One region of the Blastococcus sp. SYSU DS0510 genome, then DNA from elsewhere that is predicted to be linked to it. Evidence: predicted binding sites of a transcription regulator. Region 1 holds the regulator's gene; the other holds the start of a gene.
The links. Region 1 encodes LexA, which represses DNA repair genes until DNA is damaged. Its sites were predicted from a motif close to TCGAACANNTGTTCGA; they were not measured.
Positions count from the first base shown of each region.

Region 1 (7,432 bases):
CGCCCAGATGCAGTACATGCTGCCGCGGCTGCGCGGTTGGGGTGAGTCGATGTCCCGGCAGGCCGGTGGCCGGGTCGCCGGCGGTGGCGGCATCGGTACCCGCGGTCCGGGTGAGACGAAGATCGAGACCGACCGGCGGCGCATCCGCGCCCGCGTGAGCAAGCTGCGGCGGGAGATCGCCGGCATGGCGACCGCCCGGGCGACCCAGCGCTCCAGCCGGGACCGCAACGCGACGCCGAGCGTCGCAATCGCCGGGTACACCAACGCCGGCAAGTCCAGCCTGCTCAACCAGCTCACGGGCGCCGGCGTGCTGGTGGAGAACGCGCTGTTCGCCACCCTCGACCCGACGGTCCGCCGGGCCCAGTCGCCCGACGGCCGGGAGTACACGCTGACCGACACCGTCGGTTTCGTGCGCCACCTGCCGCACCAGCTGGTGGACGCCTTCCGCTCCACGCTGGAGGAGGTGGCCGCGGCCGACCTGCTGCTGCACGTCGTCGACGGCTCCGACCCCGACCCGCTCGGCCAGATCGACGCGGTGCGCGTGGTCCTGAACGAGATCGACGCCGCCGCGGTGCCCGAGCTGATCGTGGTGAACAAGGTCGACGCGATGAGCGAGGAGGACATCATCATGCTCCGGCAGGCCCTGCCGGGTGCGGTGTGGGTGTCCGCGCGCACGGGGCTCGGCATCGACTCGCTGCGCAGGCTCGTGGCCGAGCGGCTGCCGCACCCGGACGTCGACGTCGACGTGCTGGTGCCCTACGAGCGCGGGGACCTGGTGGCGCGGGTGCACCGCGACGGCGAGGTGCTCGGCGAGCTGCACGAGGCCGGCGGCACCCGGCTCACCGCCCGGGTCGACGGCGCCCTGGCGGCGGTGCTCGAGGAGTTCGCGGTCCCGGTCGGCTGACCGGCCTGCGCTGATCACGATCCGGTCACGGCCCGGTACCGTGGCGGCGTGACCAGGGGAGCCGTGCAGGCGACGGAGGCACCGCGGGCCGTGCCCGTGGTCCCCGTCGGCCGGCCGCCGTGGTGGCTGGTCGCCGCGGCGCTGGTCGTGGCGGTGCTCATCACCGCCGACCTCCTCGCCCACGGCCCGTCCGAGCGGCTGGACCTGCGGGTCTCCGAGATCGTGAGCGACTGGGGCCTGCGGGACACGCCGGGCTACCCGGCGGTGTGGGTGGTCACCCAGCTCGGCGGGCGGGTCACGATCCTCGTCGTGCTCGCCGTCCTGGTCGGCCACCTCCTCTGGCGACGGGGCGCCTGGTTGCCGGCGGTCCGGGTGCTCCTCGCCCTGGGGGTGCTGACCGCGGTGGTCTACGCCATCAAGCACGGCCTCGGGCGCACGGCGCCGGCGTTCCCGGGGTCCTACTTCTTCCACGCCGACGGCGTCTCGTTCCCCTCCGGGCACGTGGCCAATGCGGTGCTCATGTGGGGGGTGGCCCGCTGGCAGGCGGTCGAGTACGGGCTGCCGGCGACCGTGCAGCGGGCGTTCTGGTGGCTGAGCGTGGTCGGACCGGTCGCCACGGGGGTGGCGATGGTGTCGCTCGACTTCCACTGGGTCACCGACGCGCTCGTCGGGGCCGCCGTCGGCATCGTCCTGTTGGGCGTGGTTCATGCACTGGACGCGGTGGTTCTGTCACGCTGGGTACGTGCCCGAGCAGGCCGTCCCCGTCCCTGACCGCGCCCGGACGTGCCGGCTCCTCGCCGCGAGCACCCTGGTCGTCGGCACGGTCGTGCTGGCGCCCGATCCGGCTCACGCGGAGGCGCCCGCCCCGGTGGCACCCACCGCCGCCTCGCCCGCCCCGCCGGCACCGGCCCCTGAGGTCCGGTGCTCGATCACCGACCCGCGGCTCGCCGAGCTCTCCGGCCTGGTGGTCGTGGGGGAGCAGATGCTCGCCCTCACCGACGGCGGCGACCAGGTCGCGGTGCACGGGCTGGACTCCTCCTGCGCCGTCGTCGACGTCCAGACCGGTGCGGCCGACCCGTTCGACCCCGAGGACCTCGGCGTGGCGTCCGACGGCAGCGTCTGGGTGGCCGACATCGGTGACAACGGCGGCGTCCGCCCGACCGTGGCGCTCCACGTGCTCTGGCCCGACGGCACGGCCGCGCTGCACCGGATGACCTACCCCGACGGCGCGCACGACGCCGAGGCACTGCTCCTGGCCCCGGACGGGACCCCCTACCTCGTCACCAAGGAGGTCCTCGGGTCCAGCGGCGTGTACCGGCCGGCCGGCGCGCTCGTGGACGGCGGCGTGGTGCCGCTGGAGCGGGTGGGCACGGTGAACATCACCCTGACGGGGACCCCGGGTGGGCCGGTGGGCCGAGCCGGGCAGCTCCTCATCACCGGAGGCGCCGTGGCGGTCGACGGCAGTGCGCTGGCCCTGCGCACCTACACCGACGCCTACGTCTGGCCCCTGGCCGGTTCCGACATCGTCGGTGCGCTGGCCCGGGAGCCGACGCGGGTGGCGCTCCCGGAGTCGCCGCAGGGCGAGGCGATCAGCTTCACCGCCGACAGCCGAGCGCTCGTGGTCGCGAGCGAGGGGCTGCCCAGCCCCGTCACGGTGGTGCCGGTGCCGGCCGGAGCGGCGAGCACGGCTCCCCCCGACGCTGTCCCGCTGCCCTCCTTCGCCGAGCTCACCCGGTCGGACCGGTCGCCGATCGCCGCGGCCCTGATCGCCGCCGGCGTGGCGACGATCGCGGTCTGGCTGACCGGACGGCTGCGCCGCCGGACCTGAGGGTCAGACGCGCCGCAGGACCGAGACCACCCGGCCGAGGATGGTCGCCTCGTCGCCCGGAATGGGCTCGTACGCCGGGTTGTGCGGCAGCAGCCACACGTGGCCGTCGCGCCGCTTGTAGGTCTTGACCGTCGCCTCGCCGTCGATCATCGCGGCGACGATCTCGCCGTTCTCGGCCGTCGGCTGCTGGCGGACGACGACCCAGTCGCCGTCGCAGATCGCCGCCTCGACCATCGAGTCACCGGCCACCTTGAGCATGAAGACCGTGCCCTCGCCGACCAGCTCGCGCGGCAGGGGGAAGACGTCCTCCACCGCCTGCTCGGCCAGGACGGGACCACCGGCAGCGATCCGCCCGACGAGCGGGACGTAGGTGGGCGCCGACGCCTGCATGCCGTCACCGACCACCGGCGGCTCGGCGTGCGCGGCCACTCCGCGGGCGGCGTCGCCGGGGAGCCGGACGTCGAGGGCGCGCGGACGGTTCGGATCGCGCCGCAGCCACCCCTTCTTCTGCAGGACCGACAGCTGGTGCGCGACCGAGGACGCCGAGGACAGGCCCACCGCCTCGCCGATCTCGCGGACCGAGGGTGGGTACCCACGGCGATCGATCGAGTCGCGGATCACCTCGAGGACCCGGCGCTGCCGCTGGGTGAGGCCGTCGCCGTCCGCCGTGCGGTCGGGGAATGCCCGCACCGACGCGGAACCGTCAGCCTCCCGGGCCGTTGCCCTGGTGCCGCGACCGGCGCCGGAGGTCCCCTTCGAGTCCGCCACGTCTCCTCCTCGCCGGCTGCCCGTGCAGCGCTCGACCGTCGTCGTCGAGTGGAACCGTAGCGCCGATCGCCGCCCAGTTCAAACAGGTGTTCGAAAGTTCCCCGTGTCGCATCGCTTCTGTCGGTCCCGTCCGGTAGACATCGGACAGACGTTCGAATCGAACGTGTGTTCGGACCGGCTCACGTCGGTCGGGAGGGTGGGAGACATGAACGGCGGCGCTGCGCTGCGGGTTCCCGGCGGGTCGCCGGTCGGTGGAGGTGAGGCGGGCGCCGGGACCCCGCCCGGCCGGCACCTCCGGGTGCTGCCCCCGCCGACGTCCTACTCAGCGGCCGTCGCGCACCGGGTGGGGGAGCCCGCGCGGCGCCTGACCGTCGTGCGAACGGCCCCCGGTAGCAGGAGCGCCGCTCCGCGGCCGCCGCTGCGGCTGACCGCGCGTGGGCGCCGGGCGGTGGCGGTGGCCGTTCTGCTGCTCGGCCTCGGGCTGGTCGCCCTGGCCGGTGCGGTGCTGGGCGAGGCCGACGGCGGGCTCGAGCTGATGGGGACGACCCAGGTCATCGTCGAGCCGGGCGACACCCTGTGGTCCATCGCCGGCGCGGTGGCCGAGGGGCGGGACGTGCGGGACGTCATCGTGGACATCCGACAGCTGAACCGGCTCGACACCGCACAGATCACCCCTGGTCAGGTGCTGCTGCTGCCCTGACGGGTGCCCCTGCACCACGCGAGACGTTCACAATGCGGATCGGCGACTTCGTCAACCCTGCGTATGGGCACGTTCACGCTGAGTGCTGGTCATCCGCTTACGGTCGTCGCGTGTCGAGCGTCATGGAGAACCGCGCCGCCGTGTTCACCCGTCATCCCCAGGCCGTCGACGTACTGCACGCCGGTGCCTGGCGGGCAGGGGAGCTGCTGGGTTGGCGGCACGACGACTCCGGCGCGTGCCAGATGTGGGTGCGGACCGTGGTCGACGGGGTCGAGCAGGCGATGTGGACGGCGCTGGACACCGTGCGGCTCCCGGAACCCGCGTCCGCTCGTCCCGGGACGCAGCTGATGGCCGCGCAGCCGGCGCTTCGGTCGGGTGGTGGTCGGCCGACCGACCCCGAGGCGACCGCCAGCCTCCCTCGGGTGCGCGACAGCCGCCCCGAGCGGTCGGCTCCGGCTCGCACGGGTGGTCGCCGACGCGCACCCGAGGGCGACGAGGTCCGGGCGGCGACCGCCTCCTCCGTGCCCGTGCACCCGCCCGGTCGGCACCGCGCACCGGCCATCGCGCCGGGCCCGGTCGTCGGGCGGCACCGGGCGGCCGACGCCGACCTCGTCCCCCTCGTCGCCGGGGGCACGCCGGCCGCGTCGTCCCCGGTCCGGGACGGGGGTGTACCTGCCTGGGCGATCCCGGCCGCGCGCTCCGCGCCGCCCGTGGAGCTGCGACCGCTCGGGCGCGACTGGACCCCGCCGGCGGATCTCGAGCCCGAGCTGCTGACCCGCCCCATGCGGTTGAGCGACCAGATCCCGCACTCCCGCCGACCCCGGGTGGACGGGTCCCTCAGCGCCTGATCGGCAGGCGGCGCGCGCACCGGCGCCGGGCCTTCGCGGTTGCGCGCCCCGCCGCGTCCGGCCCTGCGTCCGTGGTTGTGCGGGCGGGGCGCCCGGCGGCTGCGCCCCCGCGCCGGCGCGGGCGGCCGGAGCTCCTGCCCGCCGCGCGCCGACCGACCCCTGTGCAGCCGGGCCGCCGCGGCGGGGCCCGCGCCGGCGTGTCGCCGCGGTGTGTCTGTGACGGCTGGCGCCCGCTGTTCCGCCTGCGCACGGCAGTGTCGGGGCGGAACACGCCGAGCCGACGATCACTTGCACATCTTGTGTGGGCCGTCCTAGGGTTCCCCTACATCTAGTAGTTACAAAGCTGTAAGCCCGTCCACAGGCCGATCCTCAGGTTCTCCCCGTCGCATCCACCGGATGTCCCCAGGGGGGTCCACAGGCGGCCCGTGGCAGGCCCACCGGCGGAGGAGGTGAACCACCGTGCGCTGCCCGTTCTGCCACAACTCCGACAGCCGGGTCATCGACTCCCGGGAGACCGACGAGGGCGCCACCACGCGTCGTCGTCGTTCGTGCCCGGCCTGCGGGCGGCGGTTCACCACCGTCGAGGAAGCGGTGCTCGCCGTCGTCAAGCGCAACGGCGTCAGCGAGCCGTTCAACCGCAGCAAGGTGGTCGCCGGCGTCCGGCGGGCCTGCCAGGGCCGGCCCGTCGACGAGGACCAGCTCAAGCTCCTCGCCCAGCAGGTGGAGGACGCCGTCCGCGCCACCGGCGCCGCGGAGGTGCCGAGCCACGAGGTCGGCCTGGCCATCCTCGGCCCGCTCCGCGAGCTCGACGAGGTGGCCTACCTGCGGTTCGCCAGCGTCTACCGGTCCTTCACCTCGGTGGCGGACTTCGAACGGGAGATCGCCGAGCTCAAGGCCCGGCAGCCCGCCTCGTCACCGGGGGAGACGGGTCCGCCCGCGCCCCGGCAGCCGGTCCCCACCGGCACCGGCGCCGGCACCTAGAAGTGTCGGTACCACCCGATAGACAGCAGTTCGAGCAGTTACCGATCGCGGCTCTTCCCCAGCCCTCGATCCGCCACCGCGCAGCACCACCGCGCAACCCCGCGACGCACCACGCGACACACGACCAGGGAGAGCTCCACACCATGACCGACACCGACGACCGCGTGGCCGGCCCCCGCACCCGCCGCAGCACCAAGACGCCCAGCCGGGGCAAGGGCCTCAAGATCAAGCGCGTCTTCACCACCGCTGGTGTGCACCCCTACGACGAGGTGACCTGGGAGCGTCGCGACGTCGTCATGACCAACTGGCGGGACGGCTCGATCAACTTCGAGCAGCGCGGTGTCGAGTTCCCCGCCGAGTGGAGCATCAACGCCACCAACATCGTCACCACGAAGTACTTCCGCGGCGCCGTCGGCACCGCGCAGCGCGAGACCAGCCTGCGCCAGCTCATCGACCGGGTGGTGCTCACCTACACCGAGGCCGGCCGCGAGCACGGCTACTTCGCCACCGAGGGCGACGCCGAGATCTTCGAGCACGAGCTGACCTGGATGCTGCTGCACCAGTACTTCAGCTTCAACAGCCCCGTCTGGTTCAACGTGGGCACGAGCGCCCCGCAGCAGGTCAGCGCCTGCTTCATCCTCGCCGTCGACGACGAGATGGACTCGATCCTCAACTGGTACCGCGAGGAGGGCCTGATCTTCAAGGGCGGCTCCGGTGCCGGCCTGAACCTCTCCCGGATCCGCTCCTCCAAGGAACTGCTGTCCTCCGGCGGCACCGCCTCCGGGCCGGTCTCCTTCATGCGCGGCGCCGACGCCTCCGCGGGCACCATCAAGTCCGGTGGCGCGACCCGCCGCGCGGCGAAGATGGTCGTCCTCGACATCGACCACCCCGACATCGAGGAGTTCATCGAGACCAAGGCGCGCGAGGAGGACAAGATCCGCGCGCTGCGCGACGCCGGTTACGACATGGACCTCGGCGGCAAGGACATCACCAGCGTCCAGTACCAGAACGCCAACAACTCGGTCCGCGTCTCCGACGAGTTCATGCGCGCCGTGGAGGAGGGCGACGAGTTCGGGCTGCGCGCCCGCCTCGACGGCTCGGTGATCGAGACCGTCGACGCCAAGGCCCTGTTCCGCAAGGTCACCCAGGCCGCCTGGGAGTGCGCCGACCCGGGCATCCAGTACGACGACACGATCAACGACTGGCACACCAACCCCGAGACCGGCCGCATCAACGCGTCCAACCCGTGCTCGGAGTACATGAGCCTGGACAACAGCTCGTGCAACCTGGCGTCGCTGAACCTCATGAAGTTCCTCAAGGACGACGGCACGTTCGACGCCAAGAACTTCGTGAAGGCCGTCGAGCTGGTCATCACCGCGATGGACATCTCGATCTGCTTCGCC
Region 1 is NZ_JBJHAC010000004.1:213,275-220,706, reverse strand. It holds gene hflX (GTPase HflX) at 1-904, shown strand, start outside; gene ACI79P_RS05420 (phosphatase PAP2 family protein) at 953-1,675, shown strand; gene ACI79P_RS05415 (hypothetical protein) at 1,647-2,732, shown strand; gene lexA (transcriptional repressor LexA) at 2,736-3,422, opposite strand; gene ACI79P_RS05405 (LysM peptidoglycan-binding domain-containing protein) at 3,955-4,200, shown strand; gene ACI79P_RS05400 (hypothetical protein) at 4,311-5,048, shown strand; gene nrdR (transcriptional regulator NrdR) at 5,508-6,029, shown strand; gene ACI79P_RS05390 (vitamin B12-dependent ribonucleotide reductase) at 6,173-7,432, shown strand, end outside.

Region 2 (7,432 bases), on a different contig from region 1:
ACGACCTGCCAGGAGACGCCGAAGCGGTCCTTGAGCCAGCCGCACATGCTCTCCTCGCCGCCGTCGGTGAGCCGGTCCCAGTAGTGGTCGGCCTCCTCCTGGTCGGCGCACATGATCTGGAAGGAGACCGCCTCGGTGAACGGGAACTGCGGGCCGCCGTTGAGGGCGGTGTACTCCTGGCCGTCGAGGGTGAAGGTGACGGTCAGGACGTCGCCCTCCTGCATGGGCGGCGGCATGCCCGGTCCGTACCGGGTCACCTGGCCGATGCGGGAGTTCGGGAAGACCGAGGTGTAGAGCGTCGCCGCCTCCTCGGCCTGGCCGTCGAACCACAGGCACGGGATCTGCTTGGGCATGGTCGGTCCTCTCCTGCGCACGCCGGCCGGGTGCCGGTGTCGGTGGTTGGACCTCCGGCGTCGCCCGGACTCATCGGTCGGCGGTCGACCGGCGCCGGTCGTTTACCGGCCGGGAGCCCGGGGGCAGACCTGTCCGGTCAGTACCACCGACGACCGAGGAGTTGCCATGACCCGCGCCACCCGTCCACGTCTGCTCCGCCGGACCGCGGCCGCGTTCGCCATCACCGCCGCCTCCCTCACGACGGTCGCCTGCGGTGACGACGTGGTGGACGACGGCGTCGAGCAGAACATCGAGCAGGGTGTCGACGAGGTCGAGCAGGAGGTCGACGAGGCCACCGAGCCCGAGAGCGGCAACGGCTGAGCCCGGGCGCTGCCCCCGGCCGGCGAGCGGCTGGGGGCGGCGGGTTCTTCTTCAGTGGCCCGAACTGCCCGGGCTGGAGTGCCAGAGCTTCCGCGGCGGTCCGGCCGCGGCGCGGCGGGCCGCGCCCTTCGTCTCCTCGCCGGCCGGCTTGATGTCGGCGTAGGGCGACATGCGGAAGCCGGTCGGGTGGACCAGGACCGGGCGCACGACCACCGGTCGGGAGCCGTGTGAGGCGGCCGCCCCGGCGATCGACTGCTCGGTGTACTCCCCCGGCGCAGTCATCAGGTCGCGGACACCGTCGAGCCCGTCGGCCTCCCACGCCTCGTGCAGCGCCGGCAGCTCCCACGCCCCGGTGGCCCGCAGCGACACCCCGCGCGGCCCGGTCCGGCGCAGGACCCCGCGGATGACCAGCAGCCACGAGTGGAAGACCGTGGCTGCGTAGGGACCCTGCGCGTCCTCGAAGAAGGTCGAGTCGGTGCAGCCGGTGCCGTCGTCGAGGGTCACGAACACCACGCGGCGTCCGGACCGGATCGGCGGGGTCTGGGTGGCCACCTTGACGCCGGCCACCAGCACCTCGCTGCCGCTGCGGCAGCCGAGGAGCTCCCCGGCCGGCACCGCGCCGACCGCCGACAGGAACGGCCGGTAGAAGTCGACGACGTGCCGGCTGGCGTCCAGCCCGAGCACCTCCAGCTCCGCCCGCACCAGCTCGGCGTCGGTGAACTCGGGCAGCCCGCTGCCCTCGGCCCACTCCGGGCCGGCCGGCTCCCCGGTGGACTCCTCCTCGGGCAGCCCCATCCCCATGAGGTCCAGGCTCAGCTGCCCGTCGGAGGTCGCCCGCGCGCCGCTGCGGCTCCACCGGTCGAGCTCGCTGATCTGCAGCAGCAGGTCGCGCCGGGTCACCTGTCGTCGCCGGCGGGTCGGCCGGCCGGCCTCCCGGTCGCGCATCCCGAACCCGTAGAGCGAGTCGAACCCCCCGGCCAGCACCAGCCGCTCCACCACCGGGCGGGACACCGACGCCCGCCCCCAGAAATCCGTCAGTGACCGATAGGGCTGCCCGGCGACCACCCGCGCGACCTCGTCGTCGGAGATGCCCTTCACGTCGGCCAGCGAGAGCCGGATGCCGTACCGCGTGGGGTCGGGCATCGTCGCCGGCATCCACTCCGGGCGACGCCAGCCCTCGACCTCCACCTGAGCTTCGGGGTCGTCGTCGGTCTCGTCGCCGGCGGCACCGGCGTCGAGCCGTTCGACCCGGTAGCTGCCGGTCGAGGCGTTGACGTCGAGCCCGAGCACCCGGATGCCGAAGTTGCGCGCGTCGTCGAGGATCAGCCGCTTCGGGTACATGCCGGGGTCGTGGGTGAGCACGCCGGCCAGGAACGCCGCCGGGTGGTGGGTCTTCAGCCAGGCCGACTGGTAGGTGGGTAGCGCGAACGCCGCCGCGTGCGCCTTGCAGAAGCCGAACGACCCGAAGGCGGCCAGCACCTCCCACACCCGCTCGGCGACCTCCACCGGGTACCCGGCGTCCAGCGCGCGCGGGACGAACCAGGCCCGCACCTCGGGGTGGGCGTCCTTCTCCCCCAGCGCCCGGCGCACCTCGTCGGCCTCGGCCAGCGTGCAACCGGCCATCCGGGCCACCACCTGCAGCACCTGCTCGTGGAAGACCACCACCCCGGCGGTCTCGGCGAGAGCGAACTCCAGGTCGGGGTGGGGGTACTCGGCGTCGCGCCAGCCGTTCCGGGCCATGAGGAACGGGGTGACCATGTCGCTCTTCACCGGCCCGGGCCGGAACAGCGAGATGTCGATGATGATGTCCTCGAACGTCCGGGGGCCGAACTTGCCGACCAGCTCCCGCTGCCCCGGCGACTCGATCTGGAACATGCCGAGCGTGCGGGTGCTGCGGATCAGCTCGAACGTCGTCGGGTCGTCCCGCGGGATCGCGTCGATGTCGACGGTCTCGCCATCGGTCCGCTCGATCTCGTCGAGGGCGTGCGCGATCGCCGACTGCATCCGGATGCCCAGCAGGTCCAGCTTGAGCAGCCCCAGCTCCTCGACGTCGTCCTTGTCGAACTGGCTCATCGGGTAGCCGAGATAGCTGCTCTCCACCGGCGTGCGGTCCAGCAGCGTGGCGTCGGAGAGCAGCACCCCGCACGGGTGCAACGCGATGTGCCGGGGCAGCCCGTCGAGCCGGGACACCAGGTCGAACAGCAGGTCGAGGTCACCGGTGCCGCCGGCCCGGCGCGAGCCGTACCGGCTGGCCCGCAGCTCGGGCAGGTCCCGCAGCGCGGCGTGCACCTGGTTGGCGCGGATGTGCGGGAACGCCTTGGCAACCGCGTCGACCTCCGCCGGCGGCAGGCCGAGCGCCGCACCGACGTCGCGGATGGCGTGGCGCACCCGGTAGGTGTCCATCATCGAGATGCAGCTGACCCGGTCGGCGCCGAAGCGGTCGATGACCGCGTCGTAGACCTCCATCCGCCGGGCGGACTCCACGTCGATGTCGATGTCGGGCAGCTGGTGGCGCAGCGGCGAGAGGAACCGCTCCATCAGCAGCCCGTAGCGCAGCGGGTCGACGTCGGAGATGCCCAGCAGGTAGGTGACCAGGCTGCCGGCGCCCGATCCGCGCGCCGCCGCGCGAACCCTCAAGCTCTTGATGAGGTCGACCACGTCCGCGACGGTCAGGAAGTAGGACGGGTAGCCGAGGGAGTCGATGACCCCGAGCTCCTCCTCGAGCCGCTGCCGCACCCGGGTCGTGGGCGCCATGCCCCGCCGCCCCAGCCCCGCCTCGCACCGGGCGCGCAGCACCTGCGCCGGGCCCATCCCCCGCTCCGCCGGCGTGGTGACGACGTCGAGCTCGGGGTAGCGGACGCTGCCGATGCCCAGGTCGCCGGCGGGGTCGACGGCGCACTGCTCGGCCAGCCGGGCGGTGCGTTCGAGCAGCCGCAGGGCGGCATCCCGGTCGGGGCCGGTGAGGTCCTCGGCGACCTCGGCCATCTCCTTGCCCGACTTCAGGTAGCCCTCGGCCGTGGTGCGGTCGACGTGCCGGGCACCCAGCGGGACCAGCCGCCGGGCGGCGTCCAGGACGTCGGCGGTGGGGGCGTCGAGAGCGTCGACGTACCGGACCGCGTTGCTCAGGACCACCGGCACCTGCTGCTCGGCGGCGAACCGGAGCAGCGCCTGGGCGCGCTGCCGGTCGCCCCGGCCGCGGTGGTGCACCACCTCCAGCGCCAGCCCCGGGCCGAAGACCGCGCGCCAGGCGTCCAGCTGCTCGACGGCCAGGTCGGCCCGCCCCGCGAGCAGGGCCCGGCCGACCGGGGAGCCGGGACCGAGCAGGGGCACCAGCCCGGTGGCGTGCTCGGCGGCGATCGCCAGCGAGCTCACCGGCTCGCCGCGCGTGCCGCGCAGGTGGGTGGCGCTGGTGAGCCGGCACAGCGAGCGCCAGCCGGCGCCGTCGCGCGCGAGGAAGGTGACCCGGGGCAGCCGCGGGTCGACGCTCACCCCACCGCGGGCCGGGGACCGGCGCGGAGGTGTCGCGGTCCGCGGCCGCGGGGACCGGGCCGCGGCGGGGTCCTCCCCCAGCACGTGCGCGAGCGCCGGCGGCACGCTGGTACCCAGCGCCGGCGCCACCGCCAGGTCGACACCGAAGATCGGCCGCACCCCGGCCGACCGGCAGGCCAGCGCGAACTTGACCGCACCGTAGAGCCCGTCCCGGTCGGTCAGGGCCAGGGCCGGCATGCCGTGCTCGGCGGCCCGTGCCACCAGGTCGGCGGGGTGGTTGGCCCCGTACCGCATGGAGTAACCGGAGGCGACGTGCAGGTGGACGAAGGGGTCGCTCACCGCCGGGGCCCGGCGGACCGGGACGGGGTCCGGCCGACCACGTGCGGCCGCGGGTAGCGGGGCGGCTCGGGCAGCGCGTCGACGCCGAGCCCGGCCTCGACCACGGCGAGGAAGCCCCGTACGTCGCGGACCAGGTCGTCGGCCTCCCGCTCGGTGACCGCCCGGGACAGCCCCGCCTCCGCCGCGGCGCGCTTGGCCGCACCGGCGGCGAAGAAGGTGGCCCACTCCCCCAGCTCGGGGGCGACCTCCGCGAGCAGCACCCAGGCGCTGCGCGGGCGCCGGCGACCGCCCTCGGGACGGGTGCGCGCGGCCAGCACCGCGGCGGCGGCCCGGAGCGCCGCCAGGTGCGCGGTGGCATACCGCTCCCGCGGATCGGTGGCCGCGGCCGCCTCCGCCAGGCCGCGGTGCGCCTGGTCGAGCAGGCCCGCAGCCGCGGCGGGCAGCGCGGGCGGCAGCGGCAGCTGACCGGCCGGCACGGCTCGTGCGGCGCCCATCAGTCGTGCACCCGGACGAGCCACCAGTGGTTGCCGACGGCGTCCCACGTCAGGTCGTAGACGCCGGCGAAGCTCATGCGGGACCGCCCGGCCCGCACCGCCTCCACCCGCCAGACCTCGCGGGGGGCGACCAGGTCGTCCGACGCGCCACCCACCTCGGCGTCCCGGAGCCACCACGGCGCGGTCTCCACCCAGGAGTCGAGCAGTTCTCCCACGACGTACCGGGACTGCCCGCGCCAGAACTGCACCGGGCCCAGCGGGCCACGTTCGACCTGCACCTCTTCGCCGGCCCGACCGACGACCTCACCGAGCACCCGACTCATGACAGCCTCCCCACGCCTCGCCCCGCGCGCACGCCCGCCACCCCACCGGCGGGGAAGAGAGCCGGTAAGGACGGACCGATCACGTCGTTCGAACAAGTGTTCGAACAAGTCCAGTAGACCGGAGCGCTCCCGCGTCGTCAAGCCGGGCCGCGGCGTGTTGTGGACAGCTGGCCGCGCTCGTCGAAGTCACGCCGCCCACCCCCGCCCCAGCCCGCACCAGGCGAATCCGCCTCCGCCCACGACTCCGGCGAAGCCCCCGACAGTCCCCGAGCGTCCACCTGCCACTCCGGTCCGCCGGGCGACGCGCCGGGCACCGGCTGACCTCACGCGCGGAGCGGATCCGGGGGCGCGAGGTCGTCGAGCCAGGGCGGCTCCGGCTCAGGGTCGTGGTACCAGCCGGGCGGACGGGTGGTCCGGGAGACACCCGACGGGGTGCGGACGACGAGCCGGCCGTCGGGGAGCAGGGTGAACGACCAGCCGCGGGCGAAGGTCTTGATCCGGTGGTGCCGCCGGCACAGGCAGCACAGGTTCCAGCAGTCGGTGGGGCCCCCGTCGGCGACGGCCTGACCGTGGTCGATGTCGCAGCGGCCGGCGCGACGGCGGCAGCCGGGCATGCGGCAGTGCCGGTCGCGCACGGTGACGAGCCGTTCCTGGGCAGCGGTGGGCCGGTACCCGAGGGTCGGAGGAGGGGGCCGCAGGTCTGGCCCGTCGGGCTGCCCGGGCGGGTGGGCGCCCCGCGAGGCCTTCCCGCGCCGCACCCGACGGCCCCGGCCGGCGGCGCGACGGGGCTCGGCGCGGGTGGCCACCGCGACGGTCTCACCGGTCGCCGCGTCGTCGATGGCGACGTGCACCGACCCGCCGGCCGGTGCGTCGTGCCGGAGCGAGGGCAGCGCGGCGTGGACGTGCAGGTGCGCGGTCACCGGCGGGCGACTGGTGTCCCACGGCCTCGGGATCAGGTCCAGCGCCGCCGTCGAGCGCAGCACGCCCATCGGCCGGTCGTCCCCGTCTGCGCGCATCCACCGCGCGTACTGGTCGACCGCATCGCGGGCCACGTGCACCGCCGGCAGCGGGCCCTCGATGACCAGCCGGCCGAGGTCGTCGGCGGTGCGCTGGACGTGCACGTCGGCCTTGCGCTCGGTTTCCCTGCGACGGCGTTCCCTGGCCGCGGCGTCCACCCGGTAGAGGTGGTAGCGGGTCCGGTCGCCCAGCCGGGAGGGCGGGCGGTCCGCAGCTCCCGGGAGCACCCGCGCCTGCACCGCGGCGGCCACGGCGTCGGAGGCGTCGCCGAGCAGGTCGAGCAGGATCCGCGCCTTGCGGATCGTCAGCCGCCCGGCGAACAGCTCCGCCCACGTGGCGGCGAGCTTGGTGATGAGCAGGATCGACTCGACGGCCAGGCGGCCGGCCTCGACCTCGGAGCAGTTGCGGATCGTCGCCAGCTCGGAGACGAAGTCGTCGGAGACATCGGCCAGCGCAGCCGGACGCGCCGCCCGGGAGTCCGGCCCCGGCCCGCCGCGAGGGCCGTAGTCGGCATCCCGCTCCGCCGAGCGCCGGCGCGCCAGCTCCGCGATGGCGGCCGCCTGCCGGGCGTACTCCCGGGCCATGTGGGCGTCGGCCGACCAGATGTCGCACACCAAGCTCGAACTTCTCCGGGGCCGGCGGCACCACCTCGCCGGGGAGCAACGGCATCGGCACGCCGTCGCCGGCCGGCTGTGCGCCCTCGTCGTCCTCCACACGGTAGGCAGGAGGTACGACATCGCTGGTCAGGCGCCCAGAGGGATGCAGGGATCGGCCGGTTCGACGGCTGCACCGCGGCGGCCCGCACCGCCGGGGGCGCGCGCCCTCGGGCGGTGGCAGGATCGACGCATGAGCCCACCCCCGCACCCCCGGGTGGCCGCCGTCGCCCGTGCCCTCGCCGCGGCCGGCGCCGAGGGTGAGGTCCGCATCCTCCCCGCGGAGGTCCGCACCGCGGCCGCCGCCGCCCAGGTGCTCGGCGTGCCGGTCGGCGCGATCGTCAACAGCCTGGTCTTCCTCGCCGACGGTTCGCCCCTGCTGGTCCTCACCAGCGGCGCCCAC
Region 2 is NZ_JBJHAC010000010.1:64,127-71,558, forward strand. It holds gene ACI79P_RS10060 (VOC family protein) at 1-353, opposite strand, end outside; gene ACI79P_RS10065 (hypothetical protein) at 520-714, shown strand; gene ACI79P_RS10070 (DNA polymerase III subunit alpha) at 766-4,542, opposite strand; gene ACI79P_RS10075 (SAV_6107 family HEPN domain-containing protein) at 4,539-5,036, opposite strand; gene ACI79P_RS10080 (DUF6504 family protein) at 5,036-5,359, opposite strand; gene ACI79P_RS10085 (HNH endonuclease signature motif containing protein) at 5,683-6,990, opposite strand; gene ACI79P_RS10090 (YbaK/EbsC family protein) at 7,223-7,432, shown strand, end outside.
Region 2: ACI79P_RS10080 (DUF6504 family protein) is a predicted target of LexA. The motif match lies at 5,448-5,463, and genes of this name have one in related genera.